One region of the Streptomyces sp. NPDC090021 genome, then DNA from elsewhere that is predicted to be linked to it. Evidence: riboswitches for the same ligand, from Rfam matches in the RefSeq annotation. Region 1 holds a riboswitch; each other region holds the start of a gene.
The links. Region 1 has a riboswitch for cobalamin ahead of metE (5-methyltetrahydropteroyltriglutamate--homocysteine S-methyltransferase). Riboswitches for the same ligand answer to the same signal wherever they lie in the genome.
Positions count from the first base shown of each region.

Region 2: it holds a riboswitch for cobalamin, as region 1 does, so the genes downstream of both, ACIPXC_RS15140 (ABC transporter substrate-binding protein) here and metE (5-methyltetrahydropteroyltriglutamate--homocysteine S-methyltransferase) in region 1, are expected to answer to the same signal.
Region 3: it holds a riboswitch for cobalamin, as region 1 does, so the genes downstream of both, ACIPXC_RS16250 (ribonucleoside-diphosphate reductase subunit alpha) here and metE (5-methyltetrahydropteroyltriglutamate--homocysteine S-methyltransferase) in region 1, are expected to answer to the same signal.

Region 1 is NZ_JBIVFO010000045.1:8,152-13,946, forward strand. It holds gene metE (5-methyltetrahydropteroyltriglutamate--homocysteine S-methyltransferase) at 1-2,270, opposite strand, end outside; cobalamin riboswitch at 2,455-2,681, opposite strand; gene ACIPXC_RS29170 (FAD-dependent oxidoreductase) at 3,073-4,728, opposite strand; gene ACIPXC_RS29175 (SchA/CurD-like domain-containing protein) at 4,875-5,795, shown strand, end outside.
Region 2 is NZ_JBIVFO010000016.1:74,137-79,931, forward strand. It holds gene ACIPXC_RS15130 (ABC transporter ATP-binding protein) at 1-55, opposite strand, end outside; gene ACIPXC_RS15135 (FecCD family ABC transporter permease) at 52-1,170, opposite strand; gene ACIPXC_RS15140 (ABC transporter substrate-binding protein) at 1,167-2,384, opposite strand; cobalamin riboswitch at 2,636-2,821, opposite strand; gene ACIPXC_RS15145 (hypothetical protein) at 3,510-4,967, shown strand; gene ACIPXC_RS15150 (hypothetical protein) at 4,977-5,549, shown strand; gene ACIPXC_RS15155 (hypothetical protein) at 5,553-5,795, shown strand, end outside.
Region 3 is NZ_JBIVFO010000017.1:133,625-139,419, forward strand. It holds gene ACIPXC_RS16245 (ribonucleotide-diphosphate reductase subunit beta) at 1-447, opposite strand, end outside; gene ACIPXC_RS16250 (ribonucleoside-diphosphate reductase subunit alpha) at 447-2,834, opposite strand; cobalamin riboswitch at 2,971-3,100, opposite strand; gene ACIPXC_RS16255 (GNAT family N-acetyltransferase) at 3,145-3,642, opposite strand; gene ACIPXC_RS16260 (Uma2 family endonuclease) at 3,720-4,304, shown strand; gene ACIPXC_RS16265 (YbdD/YjiX family protein) at 4,353-4,532, opposite strand; gene ACIPXC_RS16270 (carbon starvation CstA family protein) at 4,547-5,795, opposite strand, start outside.

The DNA of each region.
Region 1 (5,795 bases):
GAGGCCCGGGTCTCGGGCCAGGCCCGGGTCTTCAGACCGCAGTCGGGATTGACCCACAGCCGTTCGGCCGGGATGGCCCCCAGACCCTTGCGCAGCAGCGCCGAGGCCTCCTCCACCGAGGGGATCCGCGGCGAGTGGATGTCCCACACGCCCGGACCGACCTCGCGCGGATACCCGGCGCCGGACAGTTCGTCGGCGACCTGCATGTGCGACCGGGCGGCCTCCAGGCTGATGACGTCGGCGTCGAGGTCGCCAATGGCCTCGACGATGTCGCCGAACTCGGCGTAGCACATGTGCGTGTGGATCTGGGTGTCCGGCCGGACGCCCGAGGTGGTGAGCCGGAAGGACTCGGTGGCCCAGGCGAGGTAGGCCGCGTGGTCGGCTCCGCGCAGCGGGAGGGTCTCCCGCAGGGCCGGCTCGTCCACCTGGATGACGGAGGTTCCGGCGGCCTCCAGGTCGTTCACCTCGTCGCGCAGGGCCAGCGCGACCTGCCGGGCGGTGTCCGCGAGCGGCTGGTCGTCGCGCACGAAGGACCAGGCGAGCATGGTGACCGGCCCGGTGAGCATGCCCTTGACCGGCTTGGTCGTCTGCGTCTGCGCGTACGTGGTCCAGCGGACGGTCATCGGGTCGGGGCGGGAGATGTCGCCGGCCAGGACGGGCGGGCGGACGTAGCGGGTGCCGTAGGACTGGACCCAGCCGTGCTGCGTGGCGAGGTAGCCGATGAGCTGCTCGGCGAAGTACTGCACCATGTCGCCCCGTTCGGGCTCGCCGTGCACCAGTACGTCGATGCCTGCCTTCTCCTGGAAGGCCAGCACCGCCCGGATCTCCGCCCTGATGCGGTCCTCGTAGCCGGCGGTGTCGGTGCGGCCGGCCCGCAGGTCGGCGCGGGCCGTGCGCAGTTCGGTGGTCTGCGGGAACGATCCGATGGTCGTCGTGGGCAGCAGCGGCAGGCCGAGGCGGGCGCGCTGGGCGGTCACCCGCTCCGCGTAGGGCCGGGAGCGGCGGCCGTCGGCGTCGGTGACGGCCGCAGCCCGGGCCCGGACGGCGGGGTCACGGGTGACGGAGGAGGTGGCGCGGGAGGCCAGGTCGGCCCGGTTGGCGGCGAGTTCGGCCGCGATGGCGTCCGTGCCGCGGGCGAGCCCGCGGGCGAGCGTGGCGATCTCTACGGTCTTCTGGCGGGCGAAGGCGAGCCAGCGCCTGACCTGCGGGTCGATGTCCCGCTCGGCGGAGGCGTCCAGCGGCACGTGGAGGAGCGAGCAGGAGGCGGCCACGTCGACGCTGTCGGCCAGGCCGAGGAGGGTACCGAGCGTGGCGAGGGACTTCTCCAGGTCGTTGATCCAGACGTTGCGGCCGCCCACGACGCCGGCGACCAGGCGCTTGCCGGGCAGGCCGCCGACGGCGGCGAGGTCGTCGAGGTTCGCGGCGGCCGCGCCGGTGAAGTCCAGGGCGAGCCCGTCCACGGGGGCCTTGGCGAGCACGGCCAGGGCCTCGCCGAGCCGGTCGAAGTAAGTGGCCACGAGCAGCTTCGGCCGGTCGGCCGCGGCGCCGAGCCCGCGGTACGCGCGGGCGGCGGCGTTCAGCTCGGCCGGGGTGCGGTCCTGCACCAGGGCGGGCTCGTCCAGCTGTACCCACTCGGCTCCGGCCGCACGCAGGTCGGCGAGGACGCGCGCGTACACGGGGAGCAGGCGGTCGAGGAGGGCGAGGGGGTCGAAACCGGCCGCCACACCGGGGGCGGGCTTGGCCAGCAGCAGGTACGTCACCGGCCCGACCAGGACCGGGCGGGCGGTGTGGCCGAGCGCGCGGGCCTCCTCGAACTGCGCGACCTGCTGGGAGGAGTCCGCGGTGAAGACGGTGTCGGGGCCCAGTTCCGGCACCAGGTAGTGGTAGTTGGTGTCGAACCACTTGGTCATTTCGAGCGGGGCCACCTCCTGGGTGCCGCGCGCCATGGCGAAATAGCCGTCCAGCGCGTCCGCGTCGACGGCGGCGCGGTGGCGGGCGGGGACGGCGCCGACCATGACGCTGGTGTCCAGTACGTGGTCGTAGTACGAGAAGTCACCGGTGGGCACCTCGGTGATGCCGGCGTCGGCCAGTTGCCGCCAGTTCGTCCGGCGCAGGTCCCGGGCCGTCTCGCGGAGTGCGTCGGCGCCGACCCGGCCCTTCCAGTAGCCCTCGACGGCCTTCTTCAGTTCCCGGTTCTGCCCCTGCCGGGGATAGCCGTACACGGTGGCCGCACCGGCCCGTCCGGCGGTGGCGGAAGTCTTGCTGGTCACGGAACTCTCCTTCGCGAGCTGTCTCCTGTGGACCCCGGCGGGGGTCGCGAGCGCGAAGGGATGACGAACAGGACGGACCACGACCGGTTTGCGGGAGGACGTACGTACCCGTACGCGCCCGCGGTCGCCCGCCTGATGTGTCGCCGACCCGCCCACGAGGTCACCGGGATGTCCGCGCACGACGGGGCGCACGCGGGCAACGGGCAGGTCTTCGGACTCGCGGGCACGCCTGCCGGTCTCCCGGCGGGCACCTACTGGCCGTCGCTTCCCAGGACCGTTGTCCGGTCCCAGTGCGTATGACGGCGGTCGTTCCCGCTCACCGCTGCGGGGCAGTCCCGGATTCCCACCGGGTTCCCTCTTACGACGCATCCCGCCTGGCGGACGGGGCGAACCAGCTGCACCGGCCAGAGTAGATGCCCTTCCCCGGCAGTGGGTACGGTTGTCCAGCATCCGGAAGCCGTGATGAGACGCGCAGGTGCCGAGGCGGTCCGCGGCAGCCACCCGCCGCCCACCGTGGGTGGGTTACCCGTACGCGATGCCGTGCGGATCATCCGCCGGTGGTGCGGCGGATCACCGACGGGAAGGCCGACGTGCCGGTGGCCCTGCCCGCCGACGAGGAGAATTGGGCCGACACGGAAACGACGTCCCGCGGGTGAGCACGCGGGAGCACGGGGAGCCGGAACCCGCCGGGGCCGCGGCCGTGGCGCCTGGACACCGAAGAGACCGGGTGGGCCCGGTCCGACGACGGTCCCGTGAGCCGATCCGGCCCGGAGGCGCCGGACGGGCGCCTCCGGGCCGGGTGTCAGTGGCGGTGCAGCAGGGTCGTGAGGACCTTGTAGAGGACCGACTCCGGGTCCGCCACGGCCGCCGTCGAGCGCCAGGCAACAAAACCGTCCGGGCGGACGAGGACCGCTCCGGCCTCGGTGGTGCCGTGCGCCTCGGCCCAGTCGCCGCCGTCCTCCGGGATCAGGTCGGCCTCCGGGCCGGTGCCGATCGCGTAGGCGTCCAGGCGTACGTTCATCCGCTTGGCGACCGAGCCGGCCGCTCCGCTCCACGGGGTGCCCTCGGAGCAGAGCAGCACGAAGGACCGCTCGTAGAGGTCGAGGGTGGACCTCCGCTCCCCCGCCGCCGGTTCGCGGAGCCACAGGTGCGGGGCGCGCGTGCCCGGGTCACCGCAGAGCCGCATCCGTTCGGGCACGACCGGCAGCTCCGGGTCGGCCCCCACGACCGCGCCCTGGCCGTACCCGTACCCCATGGCCACGGCGAGGACGCCGTTCTGCGGCCCGCCGCGCGCCGGTGCGGCGGCGGCGGACTCGTGGTCCGGCTCGTACCCCGGGTGGCTGTGCTCGGCGGAACGGGCTGAGGCCCGCTCGCTCGTCGCCCGCGCCACCGGGAGCCGCTCGGCCTCGTAGGTCTCCAGCAGCCCCGGGCCCGCGGCGCCGCCCAGCACGGCGGCGATCTTCCAGGCGAGGTTGTGCGCGTCCTGGATGCCGGTGTTGGAGCCGAACGCCCCGGTGGGCGACATCTCGTGGGCGGAGTCCCCGGCGAGGAAGACCCGGCCGGCCGCGTACCGCTGGGCGACGCGCTCGGCGGCGTGCCACGGTGCCTTCCCGGTGATCTCCACGTCCAGGTCGGGTGCGCCGACGGCCCGTCGGATGTGCTCGACGCAGCGTTCGTCGGTGAAGTCCTCCAGCGTCTCGCCCCGGTCGGGGTGCCACGGCGCGTGGAAGACCCACCGCTCGCGGTTGTCGACGGGCAGCAGAGCGCCGTCGGCGTCGGGCTTGGTCAGGTAGCAGACGATGAAGCGCCGGTCGCCGATCACGTCCGCGAGCATGCGGGACCGGAAGGTGACGCTGACGTTGTGGAACAGGTCGCCGGGGCCGCTCTGGCCGATCCGGAGCTGTTCGCGGACGGGGCTGCGTGGCCCGTCGGCGGCGACCAGATAGTCGGCGCGCACCGTGCTGCGCTCCCCGGTCTCCCGGTTCTTCACGAGCGCGGTGACGCCGCTCTCGTCCTGTTCGAAGGAGAGCAGCTCGGTGGAGAACCGCAGGTCCGCCCCGAGCGTCGGGGTCACGGACATCAGGACCGGCTCAATGTCGTTCTGGCTGCACAGGCACCAGGTGGAAGGGCTGAACCGGGCCAGTGCGCCACCGGGGTCGATCTGTTCGAACAGCCACTCCTGGTCGTCGCCGGTCAGCGAGCCGCCCTGCAGGATGCCGTGGTTGTCCGCCAGGACCGAGGCGGCCTCGCGGATCCGCTCCTCGACCCGGGCGACCCGGAACAGTTCCATCGTGCGTACGTTGATACCGCGTCCACGCGGGTGCAGCGAGGTTCCCGCGTGCTTCTCGACCAGCATGTGCGTGATGCCATGACGGCCGAGGAACAGCGAGGTGCACAGGCCCACCAGCGAGCCGCCCACGATGAGGACCGGGACGCGGTGGTCGACGTTTTCCTTCATGGCTCTTCCATGCCCTGTGCGAGGTGGGTTCGCTCGCTCGTTCACCCGCTTGGTTCTCTCATCTCGCGCCGACGGCGCTACCGGACCACGATCGGTTCGGGTGGCGCCGCCCGTGGCGACCGTGTGGTCTCGAAGGAGTGTGAACGATGACAACCATGTCGGAACGGATATCCCAGTCCGCCTTCGACGACTCGAGACTTCGGGTCGTGCTGCTGCTGGATCTGTACGACGGTGCGCAGAACCAGTTCCTCGAGGTCTACGAGGACCTCCACAAGCAGGTCTCCTCCGTCCCCGGGCACATCCGGGACGAGCTGTGCCAGTCGATCGAGAATCCGTCGCAGTGGCTGATCACCAGCGAATGGGAGAGCGCACCGCGGTTTCTCGCCTGGGTCAACAGCGAGGAGCACGTCGCGTCGGTCCAGCCCCTCCACGGCTGCGTACGGGACACCCGTTCGCTGCGGTTCAGCGTGCTGCGGGAGACCGGGCAGGACCACGGTCCCGGCGCCGCCGCCGCGGCCTTCTCCCCCGGCCCGCCCGCCGGCTCCGCCTTCGCCCCCGCTTCCGCGGACGGCCCGGACCGCTCCAGGGGCCGCCTCCAGGTCGCCCCGCGACGCGGTGACGGTGTGGTCCGCCACGCGCTGACCTTCACGGTCAAGCCGGGCAGCGAGGACGTCGTGGCCGGGCTGCTGAGCGGGTACACCTCGCCGCAGGCGCAGGTCGACGAGCACACCCGGCTGCGCCGCACCTCGCTCTTCATGCACGGCAACCGGGTCGTACGGGCCGTCGAGGTCGAGGGGGACCTGCTCGCGGCGCTGCGTCACGTGGCCCTGCAGCCCGAGGTCAGGGCGCTGGAGGAGGCCATCAACCCGTACCTGGAGCAGGACCGCGATCTCAGCGACCCCGGTTCGGCGCGGACCTTCTTCACCCGTGCGGCGCTGCCCGCGGTGCACCATGTGGCGGCCGGTGGCGGTGAGGGCGCGGAACTCGACCGGCACGCGCTGTTCTATCCCGCCAAGAAGGGCTGCGGCATGGAACTCGCCCGGCTGCTCGCCGCACAGGACGAGACG
Region 2 (5,795 bases), on a different contig from region 1:
TGGGGTCCGGTCCGCCGGCCGTCTGCGTGACGGGGCCGGTCATGGTGTCGGTCACGAGGCCACTCCTTGTACGCCGCGACGGCTGCGGATCAGGAAAGCGATGACGACGGGAGCACCGAACAGTGAGGTGATGGCGTTGAGCGGCAGCACGGATTCCGTGCCGGGCGGCTGGCTGAGCAGCGCGCACGCGAGTGCGAGGAACGCTCCCGCGAGCATCGACGCCGGGATCAGCGCCCTGTGGTCCGAGGTCCCCAACGCCACCCGGGTCAGGTGCGGGACGGCCAGGCCGAGGAACGCGACCGGACCGCAGAACGCTGTTGCCGCGCCCGCCAGCAGCGAGGTGCCGAACAGTGCCAGATCTCGGCTGCACCGTACGTTCAGCCCCATCGTGCGGGCGTAGTCCTCGCCGAGCAGCAGGGCGTTGAGACGTTTGGCGGTGAGCAGGGCGGTCAGCAGTCCGGCTCCGATGACGGGCAGCATGACCTGAAGGTCGGGCCAGGTCGTGGCGCTGAAGCTGCCCAGGCCCCACATGACGAACTGCTGGGCGCGTTCGGGCCGGGCGTAGACGAGCATCACGCCGACCACGGCGGTGGCCGCCGAGCCGATCATGACGCCGATGACGAGCAGGGTGACGGCCGACTGCACCCAGCGCGAGAGCAGCAGGACGAGGGCCAGCACGGCGGCGGCGCCCAGCGAGGCGGCCAGGACGACGCCCACGCGCCCGAGCCCGGCCAGGTCTCCGGTGAAGCTGCCGGCGACCCCGCCGGTGCCGACCACCACCGCGGCGACACCCATACTGGCGCCCGAGCTCACCCCGAGGGAGAACGGGTCGGCCAGCGCGTTGCGGAACAGGGTCTGCATCTGCACGCCCGCCACCGCCAGAGCGGCGCCGACGGCGGTGGCGGTCAGCGCGCGCGGCAGCCGGACCTGCTCGACGATCACCGTCCAGCGCGGGTCCTCGGCGGTGCCGCCGAACAGGATGCGTACCACCTCCGCGACCGGCACCGGGTGGGAGCCGGTGGCGATGGTGAGGACGAAGAGGGCGGCGGTGCCGGCCGCGAGGGCGAGGACGACGGCCAGGCGCCGCCGCCCCGGCCGCGGCGCCCGGGGGGTGTCGGGGGCGTCCGGGGCGGATGCGGCGGCCGGCGCGGTTGCCGTGTGCGTCGTCACGCCTTGGGCACCGGCTGGTAGAAGGTGAAGGTGTGGTCCTTCGCCTGGTCCGGGTGCATCAGGGCGAAGAGGTCGGCGAGGACCAGGTCCGGGCGCAGCACGCCGCGCTCGAAGTAGTCGTTGCCGCCGCCGGGGCCGAGCGCCTTGGTGTTTGTCCAGACCGCACCGCCGGAGAGGGCCTTCAACTGCCCGTACCGGTTGTCCGCCTTCACCGCGTCGGCGGTGGACTTCCACTTCTGGTCGGCGACCCAGACGGGAGCCTCGCCGCCCTTGGCGTACACGGCCTCGAAGTTCAGCTGGACGTTGCCGGTGCCCGGCTCGCCGGCCCAGGGGTAGGTGCCGCCCGCGTCCTTGATCAGCTGGGCGGCGTAGCTGCCGCCGGCGGGCATGTACCAGGTGCCCTGGTACATCGTGCCGGGGAGAACGTCGACGGTCTTGCCGTCCTTGACCGCCTGTGCGCCCTTCTCGGCGACCTTCCGGTAGTCGGTCTCGATGGTGTCGAAGACCTCGCCGGCGCGCTGCTCCGCCCCGGTGAGTGCGGCCATCGCCTTGACCCACTCGGCGCGTCCGAGCGGACTGGACTCCAGCCACTCGGCGTTGGCTACGACGGCGATTCCGGCCTGGCGCAGCTTGGGGTACTGCGGGTCGTCGGTGCCCTGGGTCATCAGCACGTCCGGCTTCGCGCCGATGACCGTCTCGGCGTTGAGGGTACGGTCCTTGGCGTACTCGGTGACCTTGCCCGCCTTCACCCGCTCGATCACCTGGGCGGAGGAGACGGTCGCGGTGCTCGCCACCCCCGTCAGCACGTCGAGCGTGCCGGTCTCGGTCAGCAGCGGAAGGTGGGTGGTGGAGGCGGAGTACAGGCTCTTGACCGGAACCGTGACCTGCTGCGCGGATGCCAGCTCACCGGTCAGCTCCGGATTCGGCGCACCGCACTTGACCAGCACGTACGACTCGGGCTTGCCCTTGGGGAAAGGCTCGTTGACGGTGAGGACCTGGTAGCTCTTCTCGTACCGGAGCGTGAAGTTCTTGGCGTGCTCCACCGTCGACTTGACGGGGAAGTAGTCCTTGGCCGGGTCGAAGTCCTTGATGCACCCCTCCCCGGCGACCTGGGTCTTGGCGTCGGCGGGCGGGCCGGGCTCGCCCCCGCACGCCGTGAGCGTGAGAGCGGCGGCGAGGAAGGCCACCGCGGTGGCCGGTCGGCGAGCAGGCATGGCGGATCGTACGGACAAGGTGACTCCTGGTGACATGCGTGGACAGTGCGCAGCGCCGGTATGGCGGGCGCGTGATGCGGCGTACGGGAAGGAACCCGCTGGGGGAGGGGGTCGTCAGAACCTGAGGAGGGAACGGGCGCGGGAATCAACCCGGGCAGGCCGGCTCCAAAGAACCACAGGCGGCGCGAAGCCGCCCCCACGCATACGCAGGCACACGAGTGCCACCGCCTCTCCTGGGGAAATCCGCCCCGTACATCGAGGTGCGACGGCGTGAGTCTCCTGACTCGGGATCACAGCTTCTCCGGCCTTCCCGCCCCCGGTTGGGGCGGTGGCCATGGGTGGAGTCGCTCCCCCTACACAGTGGCGGTACCGTGCCGGAATCTCACCGGCTTCCTCGTTCCGCCGTCGCTTGTCGGACGGAAGCATCGCAGAACCGGCCACGGCCCCGCCAGACCCACAACTGTGCGACCAGCCACAGAGCGCGGTCGTCGGACCCGGGAGGGCGCCCGCCCGGAGTCTCGGCCGGACCATCGCGACGCACGTTCCGCCTCGGGGAGCCTGTGGCACGCGGAGGGTGCGGCAGACCCGGAGAGGTCCGGACAACGACGAAGGCCCAGGTCTGTGACCTGGGCCTTCGTATCTGAGCGGATGACGGGAATCGAACCCGCGCTATAAGCTTGGGAATCACCCGGCACTTGACCGTCTGCATGGCTGTTGCCCTGGGAAACGCTGCTTACGATGGCAGTCTCGAGGTCTCTGGAAACGTCTCTGCTGACCGCCGGATACCGTCTCTACTGGCACGTTGTGGCATGGCCCGTAAGGGAGATGGCAGGGAGCGGGCTTGCCGCACTGCGGTGCCGCAGCGAGTTCCAGTGCCGCCGTGCCCGGTCCCCCACCCGATCGACGATCACCGCCACCGCGGCGGGCGGCACGGTGAGCGAGAAGACGATCAGGCCGAATCCACTGCCACTGCATGGCATGCTTCCTCGGTTCGTGTGCTGGCACGTGGACTGGTCGGGTTGGTTAGGGTTGTCCCGAACGTAAGATCGGTTAAGCGGGCTTTGGTGCGCCTTCTGCCGGCGAGATGCTCTCGGGGGATGGGCGTTGCTGACATATCACGAGGTCATGACCACCGACTTCGGTCTTCTCGATACCGCCGCGACGGGGTGGGACAAGGTCGCCGAGGAACTGAAGAAGGTCGAAGGACGCTACAAGAGTGCCGTCCTGCCCATCACAACCGGCTCCGGCTGGGTGGGCGTCTCGGCAATCGCCGCCAACCGCCGGTTCGTCGGGACCCACTACGAGTATCTGGCGGCGCAGACCCAGGCGAAGGCCACCGCCAAGGTGCTGCGCGCGGGGCGTGAGCGATTCGCTGAGCTGAAGAAGATCCTTGAATCCGCCCGCGCGGACGCTGTGGCTGCGGGCATGAAGGTGTCGGAGCAGGGCCGTGTCGCCTACGGCTACGACCGACTGACCGGTCAGGAGCGCGCCGACCTCCAGGCGGATTCCAAGGCCCTCCAGAGTGTCAAGGAGAACGAAGGGGCCTGGGCCGAGTACATCGATGCCTGCGTGAAGTCTTTCGACGAGGCGGACAAGGACCTCAAGGCGTCCCTGGAGACCGTGGTCACGGACGCCATCGGCGGCGGAAACGCGAACGATATGACCTTCGGCAGCGGATTCAACGGCCAGGCGAAGGGCGACATGATCGCGGCCGCCCCGCCGAAGGCCGAGGATGAGGTCTCACTCGACCTCAGCGGCCTGCTGATGGACCCGAAGAAGGAAACGCTGAGCATGTGGTCGGCGCGCGCCCAGGGTGACATCGTCGCCAGACTCTCGGGCAACCCGGAGTGGGGCAGGCTCTACTCCCGTTACGTGTCAGGTGCCGTCTCCCTCGCCGCCTTCGCCAGGGCGACCGGTATCACGGTCCCCGGCGCGTTCGCCCTGATCCAGGCCTACCGCAAGCCCGGAACCCTGCTGAACGCGCCGGGCACACTGACCGCGCGGCTCATCGGCGGTAGCCCGAACATTCCCGGTGCCGCCAATGCCCTGAACGCCTCCTCTGCCGCCCGATCGGTTCTCGGCGGCTCCAATGCGGTGGCTGCGCAGTACGGCTCGTACATGAAGAACGGCGCGCTCATCACGCCCACGACTGCAGCCCAGGCGAACCTCATCACGGTCGCCGAGAGCGGCGGGCTGGCCAATGCGGCCAAGGCGGCCGGTGCCATGCGGGGGCTCGGCATCGTCGGGTCCGCGGGTGCGACGCTCTACGGAGTTGCGAACCTCTCCACCTACGACTCGGAGAAGATAGCCAACAACCCCGACAAGTTCGCCTCCGACCTGACGGGTACAGCGTTCAACGCGACCCTGACCGCCGCGATGGTCGCGCCGAACCCGGTCACGGTGGGCCTGGCCGTCGGCACGGGTGTGATCTATGCGGGTGCCCTTGCCTGGGAGAACCGGGAGAACATCGCCGACGCGTGGAACACGTCCACCGACTGGGTGGGGGACAAGGCGGAGGATCTTGGGAAGGGAATCGCATCAGGCGCGAGCAAGGTCGGCAAGTTCCTCAACCCCTTCGACTAGGAGCACGCATTGACCACATCGTTCGAGATGAGAGAAATACGGGACGAGCGGCGCGCGCTTCACTGGTCCACCACCTCGGAGGAGTTCGGTGACATCAAGGTGTGCTACCCGGCGGACATCCGCCCCGCGACGGGAACGGGCGCCAGGGCAGAAGGCAGCGCGATTCCGACCACGCTCCTGATCGGCTGGTCCATCTTCGAGGACAAGCCGCGGTTGAACGGTGCCCACCTCTGGGTGGACGGTCAGGAGGTGAAGCTGCGGCGGAATCGATGGGCGGTCCGCCGGAAAGGGCGCGCCCTTCGCATGACGCACGACGGAACCGAATACCGGTGCAGCGCGATCAGCCGGAAACGGTACGTCCTCACGCGGCCCGGACTCGCCGTAACGGTCACCGACTCGGGGATCGGTACGAAGCGGCGCCGCCTGCGGGTGGTGATCGACGGCGCCGCCGTGCCGGTCGACGTGTCCCTGGCGGTGCTCTTCGCCGGTGTCAACCGCTCGCACCTGACTATGGGCGGCGCCTTCCGCGCCGGCTTCTCAACGGTCTTCAACCTCTGGGCCGACAACGCAGCACGGAGCTGACTGATGCCTTCCTACGACAGCGCCCGATCCCGCTTCCGGCTGGCCCAGGACCACCTGGCGCTGCTGACCCACATGGTGAGCGGGGAGCCGCTGCCAGCCGGTTACGGCGCCGCCGCTGCCGAACTCCAGCACTCCGGGCTCGTGAGCGAGACGGGAGAGGTCTCCGTCCAGCTCGTTCCTCTGCTGGAGACTCTGGCCGCACCCGAGGTGGCGATCAGCGCGGAGGTGATCGGCCAGCAGGGTGTG
Region 3 (5,795 bases), on a different contig from region 1:
GTCGAAGGCCGCCGCGCGGTCCTCCGGGTTGGGCAGGTAGGTGTCGAGCAGCGTCAGGTAGAACTGGACGTGCACGGCCTCCTCGAACAGCTGGCGCGACAGGTACAGACGCGCCTCCGGGGAGTTGATGTGCTTGTACAGCGTCAGCACCAGGTTGTTCGCGACGATCGAGTCGCCCGTCGCGAAGAACGCGACCAGCCGGCCGATCATGTGCTGCTCGGCGGGCGTCAGCTTCGCGAGGTCCGCGACGTCCGAGTGGAGGTCGACCTCCTCCACCGTCCACGTGTTCTTGATCGCGTCCCGGTAGCGCTCGTAGAAGTCCGGGTAGCGCATCGGCCGGAGCGTCAGCTCGAAGCCCGGGTCCAGGAGGTTCTTGCCTCCAGAGGTGTCGGCACGAAGTGCCGTCGTCGAGGGGCGGTGGTCGGGTGACGGGTGGGCGGAGCTCATTACTGGCAGGCCTCGCAGGACTCGGGGTTCTCAAGGGAGCAGGCCAGCGCCTCGGCGTCGACGGCCTGCGGGAGCGCCACCGGAGCGGCGGTGGCGGCCTGGGCGGCGCGGGCGATCTTCGTCGCCGGGCGCGAGCGCAGGTAGTACGTGGTCTTCAGGCCCTGCTTCCAGGCGTACGCGTACATCGAGCTGAGCTTGCCGATGGTGGGCGTCTCCAGGAACAGGTTCAGCGACTGCGACTGGTCCAGGAACGGCGTACGGGCCGCCGCCATGTCGATCAGGCCGCGCTGCGGGATCTCCCACGCCGTGCGGTACAGCTCGCGCACCTCCGCCGGGATCCAGCCGAAGCCCTGCACCGAGCCCGAGGAGTCGCGCAGCGCCTCACGGGTCTGGGCGTCCCACACGCCGAGCTGCTTCAGCTCCTCCACCAGGTAGCCGTTCACCTGGAGGAACTCGCCCGACAGCGTCTCGCGCTTGAACAGGTTGGAGACCTGCGGCTCGATGCACTCGTACACGCCGGCGATCGAGGCGATCGTGGCCGTCGGGGCGATGGCGAGGAGCAGGGAGTTGCGCATGCCGGTCTCGGCGACGCGGGCGCGCAGCGCCTCCCAGCGCTCCGGCCAGTTCAGCCCGGTGTCGTAGTGATCCGGGTGCAGGACGCCGCGCGCGGTGCGGGTCTGCTCCCAGGCCGGCAGCGGGCCGCTGCGCTCGGCGAGGTCGCAGGAGGCCTCGTACGCGGCCAGCATGATGCGCTCGGAGAGCCTGGTCGACAGGGCCTTGGCCGCGGGGGAGTCGAAGGGCAGCTTCAGCTTGAAGAAGACGTCCTGGAGGCCCATCGCGCCCAGGCCCACCGGGCGCCAGCGGGCGTTGGAACGGCCGGCCTGCTCGGTCGGGTAGAAGTTGATGTCCACCACGCGGTCGAGGAAGGTCACCGCGGTGCGGACGGTCTCGTCCAGGCGCTCCCAGTCGATCTCGCCCGTCTCCGGGAGCACGAAGGCACCCAGGTTGACCGAGCCGAGGTTGCAGACGGCCGTCTCGCCGTCGTTGGTGACCTCGATGATCTCGGTGCACAGGTTCGAGGAGTGGACGACGGTACCCGGCTCGGCGGTCTGGTTGGCCGTGCGGTTGGAGGCGTCCTTGAAGGTCATCCAGCCCTGGCCGGTCTGCGCGAGGGTACGCATCATCCGGCCGTACAGGTCGCGGGCGGGCATGGTCTTGCGGGCCAGGCCGTCGGCCTCGGCCTTGCGGTAGGCGGCGTCGAACGCGTCGCCCCACAGGTCGACCAGCTCGGGGACGTCGGCCGGCGAGAACAGCGACCACTCGGCGTCGGCGTTCACGCGGCGCATGAACTCGTCCGGCACCCAGTGGGCGAGGTTCAGGTTGTGCGTACGGCGCTGGTCCTCACCGGTGTTGTCGCGGAGCTCCAGGAACTCCTCGATGTCCGCGTGCCAGGTCTCCAGGTAGACGGCGGCGGCGCCCTTGCGGCGGCCGCCCTGGTTCACGGCGGCGACGGAGGCGTCGAGGGTCTTCAGGAACGGCACGATGCCGTTGGAGTGGCCGTTGGTGCCGCGGATCAGCGAACCGCGGGCGCGGATGCGGGAGTACGACAGGCCGATGCCGCCGGCGTGCTTCGACAGGCGCGCGACCTGGTGGTAGCGGTCGTAGATCGAGTCGAGCTCGTCCAGCGGGGAGTCCAGCAGGTAGCAGGAGGACATCTGCGGGTGCCGGGTGCCGGAGTTGAAGAGGGTGGGGGAGGACGGCAGGTAGTCCAGCCGGCTCATCAGCCGGTACAGCGAGGCGACTTCCTCGACGGCCCGGACGCTCTCGTCCGCGGCGAGACCGCAGGCCACGCGCAGCATGAAGTACTGCGGGGTCTCGATGACCTGACGGGTGATGGGGTGGCGCAGCAGGTAGCGGCTGTGCAGGGTCCGCAGGCCGAAGAAGCCGAAACGGTCGTCGGCGCCCTCGGCGAGGGTGTGCTCGACCAGCGAGTCCAGGCGGGCCGCGTGCGCGCGCACGAACTCGGCGGTGCGGTCGGCGATCAGGCCCTCGCGGTGGCCGACCTCGACGGAGGCGGAGAAGGAGGTGGAGCCCTGGCTCGCGGCCTCGTCGCGCACGGCCAGCGTCAGCAGGCGGGCGGCGAGCCTGGAGTAGGCGGGGTCCTCGGAGATGAGGCCCGCGGCGGCCTCGGTGGCCAGCCCCCGCAGTTCGGCGTCGTCGGCGGCGGAGCTGCGGCCGCGGAGCGCTGCGGCCGCGACGCGGCCGGGGTCGGTGTCGGGGAGGTCCGCCGTCAGTTCGGTGAGGGTACGCAGCAGCGTGGCCCCCGGGCCCTCGGTGTTGTCGCCAGAAACGGACTCGGCGCGCGGTGCGGAAGGCGCGATGGTCACGGCGGGAGCTCTCCCTCGCTCGGCCCGGTCATCGGCGGGCGGGCGCGGGCGCATGCGGGCGTGGCAGGAACGGGCACACCGCATGGCGTCCACCGGCCCAACCGCGAGGCCCGGACGTGTCGGCACCCGGTTCGGTCGACCCGGGCGCGCTGACGGCAGGTCATCGGACTTGGCGTCCGGATGCCGGACACTTCATACCGTTGCGGGACAGTTCCGGATTCCCACCGGATTCCCCTGCGGCGACAGCAGGCATGAGCATACATGTGGGGGCGCCCTTGTGCGGCACCCCCAACATGTAGTGTCGGCGTGGCTACAGCTTGAGTCGGTACGTAAGGAGTTTCAGGCCTTCGATGGGTGCCCAGTCCCGTTCCGGTGTGCGCTCGAAGCCCAGTCGTACGTAGATCCGGTGGGCCCCGGCCATGCTGTGCTGGGTGGAGAGCACGAGGCCCGTGACGCCCTCGATCGCCCGCGCCCGCTCGACGCAAGCCCGCACCAGGGCCTCGCCGACGCCCCGGCCGCGGGCCGCGTGGGCCACCGCGAGCATCCGGAACTCGGCCTCGTCGGGGCCGGCGATGTCGGCGAGCGGGCTGCCGGGTGCGGCGAAGGTCACGCCGCCGAGCACCTGCCCGTCGTGCTCGGCGACGAGCACCTCGGCCCGGGCGGCCCGCCCGGCCACGTCGCGCAGCACGTGCAGGTACGGGTCGTCCTCGTTGAAGTCCAGGTGCCCGTCGGCGAGGTAGGCCTGAGCCGTGATCTCGCCCAGCGTCTCGTGGTCGGCGGGCACCGCCGTTCTGATCACCATGTCCATGCGGTCGAGTGTGCAGGACGCCTCCGGCGGGCGGCGCTATCGTCGGAGGCAGCACCGTCGAGGAAGGTGAGCGAGGCATGACCGTGATGACCGACAGGCCCCACATGCTGACCGAGGACTTCGAGGCTGTCGCGCGCATAGCCGCTCGTGAGCGAGAAGGCACGCGACTTGAGTTCATCGACGGAGTCATCAGGAGCAAGGCCATGCCGGACGGCGACCACCAGATGATCATCCAGTGGTTGACGCGGATCTTCCTGCAGCACCGGCCGGAGCTCTGGCTCCACGGGGGGCAGGGGATCAAGGCACAGGCTTATCGCGAGGGCAGGGCCATCCCGGACGCGGTGCTGGCCCCTTCCAAGGCCTTCGCGGGACAGGGCGACTGGGTCGACCCCGCTCCGATCCTCATGGCCGTCGAGGTGACTTCGTGGGACTCCGACACCGTCCGGCGGGATCACGTCGAGAAGCCCCGTGCCTACGCGGAGACCGGCATCCCCTTGTACCTGCTGATCGACCGGGCCAAGTGCAAGGTCTCCGTCTACAGCCAGACCAACGGCCAGCGGTACGAGAGCATCCACATCGTGCCCTATGGAACGGACATCGCGCTCCCCGACCCCGTCGGCATCACCCTTCAGACCGAGGTCCTCAAGGACTGGGTGCGCTGAGCAACGCAGAAGGGCCCCGCCGAGAGGCTGCGGGGCCCTTCGAGCGCTTCAGCAGCAGCGGAAGCCCTCGCGGGGGTCCGCCTCGCGGGCGTCGGTGCGGGCGCGTTCGAAGGCGCGGCGGGTGAGGACCTCCGCGTCCGGGTCGTGGGAGCGGGCGTGGGCCACGTACCGGTCGTAGGCGGCCTCCCCGGAGAACTCCCGTACGTAGAACCGGGCCCTGGCCAGCATGCTGCGTACGGTGCTCACCCCACCGGCTCCTTGACCTGCCCGCCGCCGGAGTCGCGGTCCGCCCCTGCGGCGGCGAGCTGGGCCCGCTCCTCGGGGGTGGCGATCAGGCCCGCCGGGGCGACGATCTTCGACTCGGTCCACGGGACCTCCGACAGCTCCGCCGATCCGGGGTCGCGAACGGCCTTGACGCAGGTCCGCAGCGCGTCCGCGAGGACCACGATGATCAGGGCCGCGAAGAGGGCGCACAGCACGCCGTCCACCGTGGCGTTGGTGACGATCGTGTGCATGTCGTCCATGTTCTTCGCCGGGGCCAGCACCTTGTCGGCGTCGATGCCCGCCTGGTACTTGTCGCGCTGGGCGAAGAAGCCGACCTTCACGTCCTCGGAGAAGACCTTCTGGTAGCTGGCGGTGAGGGTCACCGTGGCGTCCCAGACCAGCGGGACGCCCGTCACCCAGGCCCACTTGAGCCGGCCGGACTTGACCAGCAGCGTGGTGCAGACGGCCAGTGCGACCGCGGCCAGCAGCTGGTTGGCGATGCCGAACAGCGGGAAGAGCTGGTTGATCCCGCCCAGCGGGTCCTTGATGCCGACCCACAGGAAGTAGCCCCACGCACCGACGACGATCGCGCTCGCGAACCACACGCCGGGCTTCCAGCTGACGTCCTTGAAGGGCTTGTGGACGTTGCCGAGGGTGTCCTGGAGCATGAACCGGCCCACGCGGGTGCCCGCGTCGAGCGTCGTCAGGATGAAGAGGGCCTCGAACATGATGGCGAAGTGGTACCAAAAGGCCTTCATCCCGGCGCCGCCGACGACGGAGGAGAAGATCTCCGACATTCCGAGTGCGAAGGTCGGCGCGCCGCCGGTACGGGACAGCAGGCTGGCTTCCTCGACGTCCTTGGCGGCCTGGGTGAGCGCCTCGGGCGAGATGGCGAAGCCGAAGTTCGTCACCGCCTGCGAGGCGGACTCGACCGTGGTGCCGATGACCCCGCCGGGGGAGTTCACCGCGAAGAACAGGCCCGGCTCGATGATGCAGGCCGCGATGATCGCCATGACGGCGACGAACGACTCGGTCAGCATGGCGCCGTAGCCGATCATGCGGACCTGGGTCTCCTTCTGGATCATCTTCGGGGTGGTGCCCGAGGAGACCAGGGCGTGGAAGCCCGAGAGCGCGCCGCACGCGATGGTGATGAAGACGAACGGGAACATCGACCCGGCGAAGACCGGGCCGTCCCCGCGGGCCGCGAAGTCGGTGACGGAGGGCATC